One region of the Streptomyces sp. CA-249302 genome, then DNA from elsewhere that is predicted to be linked to it. Evidence: riboswitches for the same ligand, from Rfam matches in the RefSeq annotation. Region 1 holds a riboswitch; the other holds the start of a gene.
What was found. Region 1 has a riboswitch for cyclic di-AMP ahead of ACQEWB_RS05140 (NlpC/P60 family protein). Riboswitches for the same ligand answer to the same signal wherever they lie in the genome.

Region 1 (7,482 bases):
GCTGCTGGACGAGGTGTGGGCGGCGGCGCCCTTCCGCACGAAGGGCGCGCTCGTCGAGCGGGTTCGGTCGACTGTCGGGTCATGGGTGACGGCGGGGCTGCTCGGCGCGGCCGACGGAGAGACGGTGGTGGCCACGGCCCGGCAGGCGACCTACGTGTCCTGAGGGGACCCTCACCGGTAGTCGGGGTTGGGGGCGTCGGAGCGGCAGCCGGCGTCCCACTCCGAGCGCTGGTTGCCGTGGGCGGGGATGCCCTTGGCGCGCTTGAGCATGGCCGCCAGGTGCATCAGGTTCCAGGTCATGAAGGTGGTGTTGCGGTTGGTGAAGTCGTTCTCCGGGCCGCCCGAACCGGGGTCGAGGTAGGAGGGGCCAGGGCCGGCCGGGCCGATCCAGCCGGCGTCTGCCTGCGGCGGGATGGTGTAGCCGAGGTGCTGGAGGCTGTAGAGGAGGTTCATGGCGCAGTGCTTCACGCCGTCCTCGTTGCCGGTGATCAGACAGCCGCCGACCCGCCCGTAATAGGCGTACTGGCCCTGGGAGTTGAGCAGACCGGAGCCGCTGTAGAGCCGCTCGACGACCTTCTTGGTGACCGAGCTGTTGTCGCCCAGCCAGATCGGCCCGGCCAGCACCAGGATGTCCGCGGCCATCACCTGCTCGTACAGCGCGGGCCACTCGTCCGTCGCGAAGCCGTGCTCGGTCATGTCCGGGTAGACGCCGGGGGCGATGTCGTGGTCGACGGCCCGGACCTCGGACGTGGTGACCCCGCGGGACATCATGATCTCCGCGCTCTTGTCGATCAGACCCTGGGTGTGGCTGACCTGGGGCGACGGCTTGAGCGTGCAGTTGATGAACAGGGCGGTGAGGTCGTCGAAGCGGTAGGCGTCGTCGGTGGTGGGCGTCGTGGTCATGAGCGGCACTCCTCCGTGCGGGACCGCCGGGCGGCTCCCCGGCCCGGTCCGAGCCGAGGCTCGCCAGCAGCGTCTCTCCCGGGCGGCGTTTTGTCCCGCCTCGACCCACCGACGTAAGGAAGCCGTCACCGGTCCGGCCGCGCGCCTGCGGGTGGATCGCGGGATCCTGGAGGCGGTATCGGCTCGGACAAGGCGGCCTCACGATGACGATCGACGTGACCGCGGAGCGTGTGCTCCCGCTGCCGCCCGAGCGAGTGGCGGCGTACGCGATGGGCCGGCGCATCGACTACGTGCCGCGGGTGGACGCGTACGACCTCCCGCACCCGGAAGGCACGCTCGCCCGCATCCGGGTCGAGGGCGGCTCCTCCGTCCGCAAGGATCTGCGCGATCTGGAACGCAGGCTCACGGAACGTACGGATTGAGATCCCATGGCATACGACGAAGGGCTCGCGGAGCGGATCCGGGAGCGGCTGGGTGCTGATCCGGGCGTTGCCGAGAAGCGGATGTTCGGTGGGATCGCCTTTCTGCTGCACGGCAACATGGCCGTGGGCGTGACCGGTGACGATCTGATGGTGCGGGTCGGTCCGGATGCGACGGACGCGGCGCTCGCCCGGCCCGGGGCGCGGTTGTTCGACATGACGGGGCGGCCGATGCGGGGCTGGGTCGTCGTCGACGGCTCCGCCGTGGCGGAGGACGAGGCGCTCGGTGGGTGGATCGACGAGGGGTACGCCTTCGCGGCCGGGCTGCCGCCCAAGTGACGTGGCCGCATCCGGTCAGGAGCGGCGGCGCGGCTTCCCTCGCTTGGCGCCCTTGGGTGCGTTCGCGCCGCCCCTGGCACCGCCGCGCCCCGTCGCCTTCGCCGGGGGCTGCCTGCGCCGGGCCGCGCCCTTGTCCGTGCCCTTCTCCTTCGGCTCGGCCTGCTGCGGCTTACGGCCCCGGGAGCTGTTGACCGAGCGGCCGCGGACGATGCCGATGAAGTCCTCGACCATGTCCGTGGTCGCCTCTTCGGGCCAGGACAGGGCGACGCCGGACTGGGGGGCGTCCACGACCGGGCGGTAGGTGAGGTCCCTACGGTGGTGGAGGCGGGCCAGGGACTGGGGGACGACGACGAGGCCCACGCCGGCCGCCACGAGCTCGATCGCGTCCTCCGTGGTCGCCGGCCGCTCGAAGGCCGGCTCGCCGGGCGGGGCGTCCCAGTCGAAGACGTCGTCGAGGGGGTGGAAGAGCACCTCGTCGGCCAGGTCGGCGACGGTCACCTCCGCCGCCGCGGTGATCACATGGTCCTTGGGGACCACGACCACCGAAGTCTCGGTGTAGAGGGGGATCGCGCTGAAGAACGTGCGGTCGACGGGGAGCCGCACCAGACCCGCGTCGGCGTCACCGCCGCGCAGCACATCGGCCGCCTCCGCCGCCGCCACGGCGAGGAGGGTCAGCGGGATGTCCGGCAGGCGCTCGTTCCAGATCCGCACCCACTTGGCGGGAGTCGTCCCCGGAACGTACGCAAGCCGGAACGTCGGGGATGCTTCCGAGCCTGTCATCCCGCCAGGTTACCGTCCGTGGTCGGCGGCCCCCCACGCGCTCGATATCCTGGACCCCATGAAGTCGCACCAGACCGCCCAGACGATGAAGCCCGCGACCGCGGCCAAGAAGCTGGGTGTGTACCTCGAGGCCACCCCCGCCGAGTTCCGTGAGGGTGCCGTCTCGCGCGCCCGTCTCGACGAGCTGCAGGCGAACCCGCCCGAGTGGCTGCGCGAGCTGCGGGCCAAGGGTCCGCACCCGCGTCCGGTCGTCGCGGCGAAGCTGGGCGTCTCCATCGCCGGTCTCGCACGTGGCGGCGTCACCGAGCCGCTCAGCACCGAGCAGATCGAGGCCCTGAAGCAGGAGCAGCCCGAGTGGCTGCAGAAGGAGCGCGCCACCCAGGCCGAGGTCCGCAAGGAGGGCGCGCGGATCAAGAAGCGCAACGCCGAGCGCGCGGCCAAGGGCGACGGTTCCTGAGGCGTCCTCTCTTGTGCTTCTCTTGGCTTCTCTTGGCTTCTCTTGGCTTTACGTGACGCGGCCGATCGTCGTTCGTGACCACCGTCGGTCGCCGTATGGCCCCGTTGTGTGCACGGCACACGGTTCTGACACCACGTCACGACGAATGTCACAAAAGCGTATCGGACATTTCACACCTCAACCTTCACACGGGGCGCACAAGTTGGCTAAGTTGACGCCCAGGCCGTTCGACTTCCTCCGACGAACCCCGTCGGGGCGCGCGGCCTCCGCCGAGTCCGGTGCGCCTCGTGGCAGCCGGAGCCGGGGACCCAACCGAACGATGGGGTGAATCGGCCCAACTGCCCTTCGGGGCAAGGGCCGTAGGGCATGCCTTCCGGATCGACCGCCCGAACCCGACAGCTAACTCGGTAGGCGGAGTACGGAAGGAGTACGGCTCCCATGGCGCCGGATCGAAGTCCGCGCGCGGGAGGCTTCGGCCTGCCCGGCATGCGCAATTCCGCCCTCGCGACCGCGGCACTCACCTCAGTGGCCGTGCTCTCGCAGACCGCCGACGCCGCACCGGTGACGGCCGACGACGAGCGGCCGAGCCGCGAGGACGTCAGCCAGCGGGTGAGCAGCCTCTACGACCGGGCCGAGAGCGACACCGGGCAGTTCAACCTCACGCGCACGCAGTCCGGATCGCGGGGGCGTGGCGCCCCGGCGGGCGGAGGCGGGACCGGGGGACGGTCCTCGGATCCCGACCTGGACAACATCACCCGGCAGTGGTTCGGCGCGGCGCGTGCCTCGCTGGGGCCGACGATTCCTGCGGTGCTGCCGGCCGACCGCAGGCCGGACGCGGGTCCCCGGCCCGCGCGCCCGGCCCAGCGGCCGGCGGAGCGGCCCGGCCGTGAACTGGAGGCGGCGGGGCGTGCGTCCGCGCTGGAGCTGCCTGCCGGGGGTACGCGACGCCCCGTGGCCGAACTGACCGCAGGTCCGGTGGCCGAGCTGACGGCAGGTCCCACGCCTGCGGTAACCGCAGGTCCGGTGGCCGAGTTGACCGCGGGTCCCATGCCTGGGGCAACCGCGAGCCCCACCGCCGCGCTCCCCGCCGTACCGCAGCAGCGCCGTGCGGCTTCCCCGTCCCTGTCCGCGCCGGCCGCAGAGCCGAGGCAGTCGTCGCTACGGCAGTCCAAGCAGCGCAGCCAGCGCAAGGTGGCGGCGGCCAGCGACCTGCTGTACCGCTTCACGGCGCGTCAGACCGCGGCCCCGATGGCAGCCATCGCCCCCCAGCCGACCCAGACCGGCCGACAGCCGGCGGCCCTGGAGGCCCAGCCGACCCAGGTCGACTGGATGCCCGCCGTCGCCGAGGCCCAGCCTGCGCAGGCGGCGTGGCAGACGTCGGCCGCCGGCGCTCAGTCGGCGCAGACCGGCTGGCAGAACCCGGCCGGCGGAGCTCAGTCCGCGCAGGCCTCCTGGCAGACGTCGGCCGCCGAAGCCCAGCCCGCACAGATCGGCTGGCAGTCTGCCGCCGCTCTGGAGGCCCAGTCGGGGCAGGCTTCCTGGCAGAACCCGGCCGCGGAGGCCATGCCGGCCCAGACCGGCTGGCAGCCCGCCGCCGCCCTCGAGGCTCAGCCCGCCCAGGCCCCTTGGGAGACTCCGGCCGCGGGGACTCGGCAGGCGCAGACCGGCTGGCAGACCACGGGCGCGCAGCCCCAGCCGACGCAGGCGCAGTCGGCGCAGGCCGGTTGGCAGACCGCCGCCGCGGAAGCCCAGTCGGCACAGAGCCGTTGGCAGCCCGCTGCCGAGGCCCAGTCGTCCCAGACCGGCTGGCCGGCCTCCGCCCTCCAAGCCCAACCGGTCCAGCTCGGTTGGCAGGGCTCTGCCGAGGAAGCCCGCCGGGCCGCGGAAGAGGCCTGGCGGATGCAGCAGCCCAGCGTGCTCGACACCGGCGTACCCATACCGGTGGTCGAGGACTGGCGGATGCGGGAGCCGAGCGTGCTCGACACGGGGGTTCCCGTGGTCGAGACGCCCGTCGGCACCAAGGCCGACCGGGCCATCGCGTTCGCGCGGGCGCAGATCGGGCGGCCGTGTCTGTGGGGTGCGGTCGGGCCCGAGTCGTACGACAACGCCGGACTCACCCAGGCCGCCTGGAAGGCCGCCGGGGTCAGCCTGCCGCGCTCCACGGCCGAGCAGGCGAGCACCGGCACGGTGATCCCCCTTGCGGAGAGCCGCCCCGGGGACCTGATCTTCTTCCACGACAACTTCAGCCACGTCGGCCTCTACACCGGCAACGGCCTGATGATCCACGCACCGGGCCCGGGCTCGGTCATCCGCGAGGAGTCGATCCACAACGCCGGAGAGGCAGCCATCCGCATCAGCGTCCGCCCCGTGTGAGCATCGTTTCCGCTGAGCATCGTTTTCCGCTGAGCCTCGACTTCACGTGAGCTTCGAGTTCATGTGAGCCTCGGCTCCACAACCCGACCGGCGTGAGCCCCAGCCACGCCGGTCTCTCATTTCCCCCAGTCGGTACGGAAGCGGCCGCTGCGCGCCCCGTGCGGTGGGCACGGGAGACACCGCCTGCGCCGTGCAGGACCCTTTCCGGGGCGTGAACGCCAGGCACGGAAGGTCCGGCCCGTTTCGAAGGCCCGCACAGCCAGATCGACAAGATCACCGCCTTTCTCCTCGACAACCGCCAGGACCAGGCCTGGTGGCACGACAAATGGCATCTGTCGCCCTACTACGCCACAGCGCAGACCGCCGCCGCGCTGCCGCCCGAGCGCCTCGCGGGAACCTGGTCCTGGCTCCTGCAAACCCAGCACGCCAACGGATCCTGGGGCTTCCTCTACGGGCAACCCGAGGAGACCGCCTACGCCGTCATCGCCCTCGACGCGCCCGCGGCTACCTGAACGAGCACCTGTCCGACACCGACAACGCCGGACTCTGGATCGACAAAGGGCTCTACACACCGGTCACCGTCGTCCGCGCCGCCATCCTCACCGCCCATCTTCTGGTTCGATCAGCCGAACAATGCGCAGAGGTTCGGCGAAAGCAACCACCCATGTCTTGACATGCGTACGCAACGATTCGTAACTTGGGCCGTCATTTAGATTCGTGAAGACAGTTCACGAATATGAACGGAGGTGCCCATGGGCGATCGCCGACGTCGTCGCCGCCCGGCCGCCGTCCTCGCCGCCGCGGGGCTCGCATTCGGAACGGCCGCCTGTGGCTCGGGGGCCGGCAGCGCCGGCGACGATCCCAACACGCTGGAGGTGTGGACCCGGAGCAATCCGGACTCCGCCGCCACCTACGACCGGGTCTTCGCCGCCTTCACCAAGAAGACCGGGATCAAGGTCGACTACCAGCCGGTCATCAACTTCGACCAGCAGTTGCAGGCCCGGGCCTCCACCAAGGACCTGCCCGACGTCATGATCAACGACACGGCTCTGATGGGCAGTTACCAGAGCCAGGGCCTGCTCAAGCCGATCGACCCCGCCTCGATCACGGGCCACGACCAGATCACCGCGAAGTCCTGGGCATCGACGGTGGGCCTGGACGGCAAGCACTACGGCATCCCGTACTCCCGCCAGGCCCAGACCCTGATGATCCGGAAGGACTGGCTGAAGAAGCTCGGCCTCCAGGCGCCCAGGACCTGGCAGCAGATGCTCGACGTGGCCAAGGCCTTCGCCACCCGCGACCCGGACGGCGACGGCAAGGCCGACACCTACGGCATCGTCGCGCCGGGCAGCGCCATGAACGGCTACGCCGCCTGGTGGGGCTCCAGCTTCCTGTGGCAGGGCGGCGCGCAGATCATCAAGTCGGACGGCAAGGGCGGCTACCGCCCCGCAATGGACTCGGCGGCCGCGATACGGACCGTCACCTGGCTCAAGGACAACCTCTTCTGCGGCGCCAAGGGCGTCCTCCAGCCCGGCGCGGTCTCCGCGGTCACCGGCACCGCCACCAACTTCCAGGACGGCAACGCCGGTATGTACATGACCGGCCCGTACAACATCGCCACCTACGACACGACGCCCGGCAAGGACAAGTACGAGGTCGTGCCGGCCCCCGCCGGTCCGGCCGGCTCCGACGTGCTGGCCGACGGCGAGAACGTCTACTTCGGCGCCAGGACCGGAAAGACCGAACAGGAGCAGGCACTTGCCGCCTTCCTGGTCTCCCCCGAGGGCCAGCGGATCGCCATGACCAGCGTCGACGGCCACCAGCCCGTCGTACGCATCCCCACCAACTCCACGCTGGACGCGGCCAAGGTCCGCGACGACCCGCGCTGGAGCGTCGTACAGAAGGCGTACGAGGACAGCTCCGAGCAGTTCCCCAACGCGCCGGACTTCGCGCCGATCAAGCAGGACACCGCCGACAGCCTCAACGCCCTCTTCACGTACTGCGGCAGTGACGTCCGCTCCGGTCTGAAGGAGCTCAACGAAACCCTCGCCGGTGACCTCAAGGACCAGGACCTGCTGAAATGACCGCTACCGTGAACGCGCCGGTCAGGCGCGGGGGGTTGACCAAGAAGGCCGTCCTCCCCTGGCTGTTCCTCGCACCGGGACTGCTGCTCGCCCTCGTCTTCAAGTTCGTGCCGATGGGCAAGGGCAT
Region 2 (7,482 bases), 7.0 Mb from region 1:
CCTGGTGGACCAGGTACGACCGGATGGGCTCGCCGCCCACGGCGGCCTCCACCGCCTCGGCCACGAGGGCCGGGTAGTAGCCGCTGCGCTCGATCGCCGCTCGCAGCCCCTGGGTCGTCGTACTGGTCTTGGCCATGACGTCCATCCTACGGGGGTGCACTGACTGCGAGGCACCGGTCAGGGCTGTCTCCGGGCTCGTCTCAGTAGACGGGAAGGGTGCGCGGGCCGAGGTCGTCGCGCGCGGGCGGGGGCGCGAGGCGCACGGAGGCGCCGAGAACGCTCAGGCCACGCGGGGCGACGACGACCGGCTCCAGGGTCACCGCGACGACCTCGGGGTGGTCGTCGACCAGGCGCGACACCCGCAACAGCAGTTCCTCCAGGGCAGGCGTGTCGACCGGGGTCGAGCCGCGCCAGCCGAACAGGAGCGGTGCCGTCCGGATCGACCGGATCAGCGAGGTCGCGTCCCGGTCGGTGACCGGGACCAGCCGGTGCGCCATGTCGCCGAGCAGCTGCGAGGCCGCCCCGGCCAGTCCGAAGGACACGACGGCCCCGGCCGCCGGGTCGATGACGGCCCGTATCACCGTGTCCACCCCGCGCGGCGCCATGCCCTGCACGACCGGCCGCAGCTCCTCGGGCTTCCCGAACAGCTCGGTCAACTCGGCGTACGCCCGCCGCAGTTGCTCCTCGTCCGCGAGATCCAGGCGTACGCCGCCCAGGTCGGCGCGGTGGCGCAGGTGCGGGGCGGTGGCCTTGAGGGCGACGGGGTAGCCGAGCGTCCCGGCGGCCCGTGCGGCGTCGTCCGCGGTGAAGGACGGGACGGCCCTGCGTACGGCGATTCCGTACCGCCCGAGCAGCTCGCAGGTCTCCTCGGTGCCGAGGGTGAGGCCCTGTCCGCGCGTGAGCATGCCGTCGATCTGGGCGGCGGCGCCCTTCTCGTCGATGTCCTCGTACTCGGGCACCTTGCCGGGCTCGGCGGCCTCGCGCCGCCACTGGGCGTACTTCACGGCTTCGCCGAGGGCCCGGACGGCGCGCTCGGCGGCGGGGTAGGCGGGGATGAGGCGGGGTTCGGTGTCAGGGGGCCGCGGCGCCCCGGGCGGGGTCGGTGCGGAGGACGGCGGGGGCAACTGCTGCGAAGGGCGGAGCCGGCGGGCACCGGAGGCCTTGGCCTCGGCCTGCGGTGCGGTGCCGGCCGCGGCCGACAGGGCTTCGGCGAGCCCGCCGAGCTCCACATGTACGACGAGCACGGGCTTGCCGGGGACCTGTTCCGCGGCGGACCGCAGCGCCTCGGCCAGCTCGGCGTCCGCGACCGAGGCCTCGCCGATCGCCGGGATCGCGGTGACGACCACGGCGTCGCACGAGTCGTCCCCGAGGGCCCGCAGCAGCGCCGCGTGGAAGTCGCCCGCCGTGGCCCCCGTGGTCAGGTCCAGCGGCTGCTGCGGCCTGAGCCCCTCGGAGAGGCAGGCGTCGTACGTCAGCAGCCCCAGCGACTCGGAGTTGCCGAGGATCGCCACGCGCGGGCCCTTCGGCAGCGGTTGCCGGGCCAGCAGCAGGCCCGCGTCGACGAGTTCGGTGATGGTGTCGACACGGATGACCCCGGCCTGCCTCAGCAGCGCGGACACCGTCGCGTGCGGCAGGCGCGTGGCCCGTACGGCGTGCCCTTGCGGTGCGCTGCCGGCGCCCTGGACGACTACCAGCGGCTTGGCGGCCGCGGTGCGCCGGGCGAGGCGGGTGAACTTGCGCGGGTTGCCGATGGACTCCAGGTACATCAGTACGACGTCGGTGTCCGGGTCGTCGTACCAGTACTGGATGACGTCGTTGCCGGACACGTCCGCGCGGTTGCCGGACGACACGAAGGTCGAGACGCCGGTGACCCCTGTGACGCCGCCGCCGCGCCGGTGCAGCCGGGACAGCAGGGCGATGCCGATGGCGCCGGACTGGGCGAACAGGCCGATGCGGCCGGGGCGGGGCATCTCGGGGGCGAGGGAGGCGTTGAGCCGTACCTCGGCCGAGGTGTTGATGACCCCGAAGGCGTTCGGCCCGATGATCCGCATGCCGTACGTGCGCGCGTGCCGCACGAGTTCGCGCTGGCGCTCGCGCCCCTCGGGCCCGCTCTCGGCGTACCCGGCGGAGACCACGACCAGCCCCTGCACTCCGTGTTCGCCGCACTCGGTGACGACCTCGGGCACCTGCTCGGCGGGCACGGCGACGACCGCGAGGTCCACGTGCCCGTCGATGTCCCGGACCGAGCGGTGGGCGGGGATGCCGTCGAGTTCCTTGAGGTCGTCGGGGAAGGCCTTGTTCACGGCGTACAGCGAACCCGTGAACCCGGCGTCCCTGATGTTGTCGAGAACGCTGCGGCCCACGCCCCCGGCGGTGCGCCCGGTGCCGACCACGGCGACCGAGCCGGGCACCAGGAGCCGCCGTACGGACCGCGCCTCCGCGCGCTGCTCACGCGCGCGTTGGACGGCGAGCGAGCGGTCGGTGGGTTCGAGGTCGAACTCCAGGCGTACGACGCCGTCCTCGAAGTGGCGCTGCTGGGTGTAGCCCGCGTCCGTGAACACCTTGATCATCTTGGTGTTGGCGGGCAGCACCTCGGCGGCGAAGCGGCGGATGTCGCGCTCGCGGGCGACGGCCGCGATGTGCTCCAGGAGGGCGGAGGCGACACCACGGCCCTGGTGCGCGTCCTGGACAAGGAAGGCGACCTCGGCCTCGTCGGCGGGGGCCGACGCGGGCATGCCGTCGGCACCAATGCGGTCATAGCGTACGGTGGCGATGAACTCGCCGCCGACCGTGGCCGCGAGTCCCACCCGGTCCACAAAGTCGTGGTGCGTGAAGCGGTGGACGTCCTTTGCGGACAGACGCGGGTAGGGCGCGAAGAAGCGGTAGTACTTCGACTCGTCCGACACCTGCTCGTAGAAGCTGACCAGGCGCTCGGCGTCATCAACGGTGATGGGGCGGATGCGTGCGGTGCCGCCGTCGCGCAGCACCACGTCGGCTTCCCAGTGGGCGGGGTACTCGTGCCGGTCCGACGAGGTCTGCATGGGCCCCAGAGTACGGCTCGCGTCCGACAACGGCGCGAGGCAGTCTGTGGAGAACCGACAGCAGAGCGGGCAGGACGGAAGTCGGGCCGAGGCCGCGGCCCGACTACTCACACCGGACGGACGAAGGTCCGGTCCGGGCACGCTTCGCGTGTGGGAAACTGGTCTAGACAACCCTGAACACCGAAGGGCAGCATCACATGGCTGAGCGCCGCGTCAACGTCGGCTGGGCCGAGGGCCTCCACGCCCGCCCCGCTTCCATCTTCGTCCGGGCCACCACGGCCGCAGGTATCCCGGTGACGATCGCCAAGGCCGACGGCAACCCCGTCAACGCGGCCTCCATGCTGGCCGTCCTGGGCCTGGGCGCCCAGGGTGGCGAGGAGATCGTCCTCGCCTCCGACGCCGAGGGCGCGGACGTCGCCCTCGACCGTCTGGCCAAGCTGGTCTCCGAGGGCCTCGAGGAGCTTCCCGAGACCGTCTGATCAGGGCATCACAGAAGGGCTCGTCCGAATTACCGGGCGAGCCCTTCGCATTTCCTCCACCGGGATCGCCGAATTCCCGATCGGGGGCAGCATGAATAACCCCCGCGAATTTCTCACTTCTTTGTATACGGCGCCCGTGTTAATGCCGCAGGCTCGGCATGTTTACGGCATGTTGCGAGTTCCTCACACGGTCGGTGCGATCGCCGCCGGAGGTGAACCGCAGCCGGTGCACCGCGCTGGAGCGCTCGGTGTGCAGCGAGGTGACGGCACGCGCGCGTTCGCTGTCGCCACGGGCCACCGCGTCGACGATCGCGCCGTGCTCCGCCCAGGACTCCACGGGGTTGACGGGGGCGTCCACGGCGTACATCCAGGCGATCTTGTGGCGCAGCTGCGTCAGCATCGAGGTCAGCGCGGGGCTGCCGGAGGCCTGGGCGAGCGTCTCGTGGAACCAGCTGCCCAGGGAGCGCAGATCCTCGCTGCTGCCCCTCCTGGCCCGCTCCTGACCCAGTCTCACCAGGCCGCGCAGGACCTTGAGGTGGGCCTCTGTACGCCGCTGGGCGGCGCGGGAGGCGCCGAGCGGCTCCAGGAGCATGCGCATCTCCAGCAGGTCGGCGGCCTCCTGCTCGTTCGGTTCGGCCACGCACGCGCCCGCGTGCCGCCGGGTCACCACGAAGCCCTCGGCCTCCAGGGTGCGCAGGGCCTCACGGACGGGGACGCGCGAGACGCCGTAGCGACGGGCCAGGAGTTCCTCGGTGAGGCGGCTCCCGCGCTCGTAGACACCGGCGACGATGTCGTCTCTGATCGCCGTGCATACCGAGTGCGCCGGAATACGCATGACCGACCTCCGTCTTAATCCCCGTGAAACGTCGCCGATTGACGTGTGTTCGGTGACTCTATTGCAAACGGCGGGAATTTCCGACGGGGGGTCGGAATCCATGGATATTTTTTGGACACCAAGGTGACGGAAACGGCGAAACCCCGGCTCGGGGAGCCGGGGTTCCAGGAGATCCTGCGGTCCGTCGTCAGACGTTCACGCCGTGCGAGCGCAGGTAGGCGACGGGGTCGATGTCCGAGCCGTAGTCGGGGGTCGTACGGGCCTCGAAGTGCAGGTGCGGTCCGGTGACGTTGCCGGTCGCGCCGGAGAGGCCGATCTGCTGGCCCGGGGTGACGGTCTGGCCCACCGAGACGCCTATGGACGACAGGTGACCGTACTGGGTGTACGTCCCGTCGCTCATCTTGATCACGATGTTGTTCCCGTAGGACCCGCCCCACCCGGCCTCCACGACCGTGCCGGAGCCGACCGCGTGGACGGACGTACCGCTCGCCGCGTGGAAGTCGATGCCGGTGTGGCTGCCGGAGGACCAGAGGGAACCGCCGGTCTTGTAGCCCGTGGAGACGTACGAGTTGGAGATCGGCGCGACGAAGGTGTTGAGGCGCTTGCGCTCGGCCGCGCGGGCGGCGCGCTCCTTGGCCTCACGCTCCGCCTTGGCCTTGGCGGCGGCCTTCTTGCGCGCGGCCTCCAGGGCGGCCTTCTTGCGGGCGGCCTCCTCGGCGGCCTGCTTCTGCGCGTCGGCCTGGGCGTCGATCTTGTCGGCTATGGAGTCGCCGATGGCGATGACGGGGTTGAGGCCGGTCTGCTCGACCGAGTTGTCGGCGGCGAGCGCGGGAGACGCGAGGGTGCCGATGACACCGGTGGTGGCGAGGGCGGCGACGCCGGCCGCCTGGACGGTGGAACGCTTGACGCGGCTGGGACGGCGGTGCTTCCCGGTGGCGCACATGAACGCCATGTACTGGCTGGTCCTTTCCTTCCTTCTCGCCTACCGGGTTAGCTGACGGGTTCGGAGCAGGAAGGTCTCCTACGGACCCCCTCGCTGGCGCGCGGGCGTCCGATTCACCCCAGGGACTTCGATGGGTCCCCGGCTCCCCTGGCTCGCGCCGTACGGGGACTCGGCGATGACTGCCCGGTGCCACGGATGCGGCGCGGTGCCTGACGGACAGCCCGGACGACGCTAAGCGGGCCCGCTTTCAATCCCCAAACGGATCACGGTGTTTGTAGCGCATCCCACAGGGCAGACAGGCAACCTCCGCCCCAATTCGGACATACGAGGGCCCTGGTGACACTTCAGTCACCAGGGCCCTCACGCGCGCGTGCCCCTACTCGGCGGCCACCACGGTCACTTCACCGATGCCGAGGGCCTCCACGGGCGCCTTGATCTGCGCCGCGTCACCGACGAGGACGGTCACCAGGCGGTCCACCGGGAAGGCGCTCACTGCCGCCGCGGTGGCCTCCACGGTGCCGGTCGCGGCGAGCTGCCGGTACAGCGTCGCCTGGTAGTCGTCGGGCAGGTGCTGCTCGACCTGGTCGGCCAGCGTGCTCGCGACGGCCGCCGCGGTCTCGTACTTGAGCGGCGCCACCCCGACGAGGTTCTGCACGGCGACGTCCCGCTCGGCGTCGGTGAGGCCGCCCTCGGCGAGCGTGCGCAGCACCTTCCAGAGGTCGTCGAGCGCCGGGCCGGTGTTCGGGGTGTCGACGGAGCCGCTGATGGCGAGCATCGAGGCGCCGGTGCCGTCCGGGGCGGAGCGCAGGACCTGGCCGAAGGCCCGCACGCCGTAGGTGTAGCCCTTCTCCTCGCGCAGGACGCGGTCCAGGCGGGAGGTGAGGGTGCCGCCCAGGCAGTACGTGCCGAGCACCTGCGCGGGCCACACGCGGTCGTGCCGGTCGGCGCCGACGCGGCCGATGAGCAGCTGCGTCTGGACGGCGCCGGGGCGGTCGACGATGATCACGCGCCCGGTGTCGTCGGCGGTCACCGGGGGCACGGGGCGGGGGTCGGCCTTGGAGCCGGTCCAGGTGCCCAGGGTCTCGCCGAGCAGCGCGTCCAGGTCGATGCCGGTGAGGTCGCCGACGACCACCGCGGTGGCCGTGGCGGGCCGGACATGGCGGTCGTAGAAGGCACGTACGGCCGCCGCGTCGATCTTCTCGACGGTCTCCTCGGTGCCCTGGCGCGGGCGCGACATCCGCGAGGTCGCCGGGAACAGCTCCTTGGAGAGCTCCTTGGCGGCCCGGCGGGAGGGGTTGGCCAGCTCGTGCGGGATCTCGTCGAGGCGGTTGCGGACCAGCCGCTCGACCTCGCTGTCGGCGAACGCGGGCGCCCTGAGGGCGTCGGCGAGCAGACCGAGCGCCTTGGCCAGGCGGGAGGCCGGTACCTCGAGGCTGATGCGGACGCCCGGGTGGTCGGCGTGCGCGTCGAGGGTGGCGCCGCAGCGCTCCAGCTCGGCGGCGAACTCCTCGGCGGAGTGCTTGTCGGTGCCCTCGGAGAAGGCGCGCGCCATGATCGTGGCGACACCGTCGAAGCCGGCCGGTTCGGCCTCCAGGGGCGCGTCGAGGAGCACCTCGACGGCGACGACCTGCTGGCCGGGGCGGTGGCAGCGCAGCACGGTGAGGCCGTTGCCGAGCGCCCCGCGCGTGGGTGCCGGGAACGCCCACGGCTTGGCCTCGCCCGCCTGGGGCTGCGGGTGGAACTCCATCGTGGCGAGCTCGGTCACTTGGCCGCCTCCTCGTTCTTGTCGCCGGCTTCGACCGTGGCCTCGGCCTCGGGGTCATCGGGGAGATCCGCGTCCTCGGCGGCCTCCGGGGAGACGGGCTCGTAGACGAGCACCGCGCGGTTGTCGGGCCGCAGCCGGGCCTTGGCGACCTCCTGGACCTCCTGCGGAGTCACCTCCAGGACGCGCTTGACGGCGGTCAGGGCGAGCTGCGGGTCGCCGAACAGGACGGCGAACCGGCACAGTTCGTCGGCGCGGCCCGCGACCGTGCCGAGGCGGTCCAGCCACTCGCGCTCCAACTGGGCCTGGGCGCGCTCCATTTCCTCGGCCGTGGGGCCCTCCTCGGCGAACCGGGCGAGCTCCTCGTCGATGGCGGTCTCGATGACCGGCACCTCGACGTCACCGGAGGTCTTCACGTCCAG

Region 2: it holds a riboswitch for cyclic di-AMP, as region 1 does, so the genes downstream of both, ACQEWB_RS36705 (M23 family metallopeptidase) here and ACQEWB_RS05140 (NlpC/P60 family protein) in region 1, are expected to answer to the same signal.

The regions. Positions count from the first base shown of each region.
Region 1 covers NZ_JBNJMG010000001.1:1,139,166-1,146,647, forward strand. The annotation lists gene ACQEWB_RS05110 (beta-L-arabinofuranosidase domain-containing protein) at 1-163, shown strand, start outside; gene ACQEWB_RS05115 (flavodoxin family protein) at 172-903, opposite strand; gene ACQEWB_RS05120 (hypothetical protein) at 1,107-1,325, shown strand; gene ACQEWB_RS05125 (TfoX/Sxy family protein) at 1,332-1,661, shown strand; gene ACQEWB_RS05130 (LysR substrate-binding domain-containing protein) at 1,677-2,441, opposite strand; gene ACQEWB_RS05135 (DUF5997 family protein) at 2,500-2,898, shown strand; cyclic di-AMP (ydaO/yuaA leader) riboswitch at 3,156-3,328, shown strand; gene ACQEWB_RS05140 (NlpC/P60 family protein) at 3,337-5,271, shown strand; gene ACQEWB_RS05145 (sugar ABC transporter substrate-binding protein) at 6,024-7,355, shown strand; gene ACQEWB_RS05150 (carbohydrate ABC transporter permease) at 7,352-7,482, shown strand, end outside.
Region 2 covers NZ_JBNJMG010000001.1:8,097,293-8,104,774, reverse strand. The annotation lists gene ACQEWB_RS36725 (DUF5998 family protein) at 1-145, opposite strand, end outside; gene ACQEWB_RS36720 (GNAT family N-acetyltransferase) at 201-3,041, opposite strand; gene ACQEWB_RS36715 (HPr family phosphocarrier protein) at 3,239-3,520, shown strand; gene ACQEWB_RS36710 (GntR family transcriptional regulator) at 3,660-4,355, opposite strand; gene ACQEWB_RS36705 (M23 family metallopeptidase) at 4,543-5,307, opposite strand; cyclic di-AMP (ydaO/yuaA leader) riboswitch at 5,321-5,483, opposite strand; gene ACQEWB_RS36700 (M16 family metallopeptidase) at 5,675-7,063, opposite strand; gene ACQEWB_RS36695 (M16 family metallopeptidase) at 7,060-7,482, opposite strand, start outside.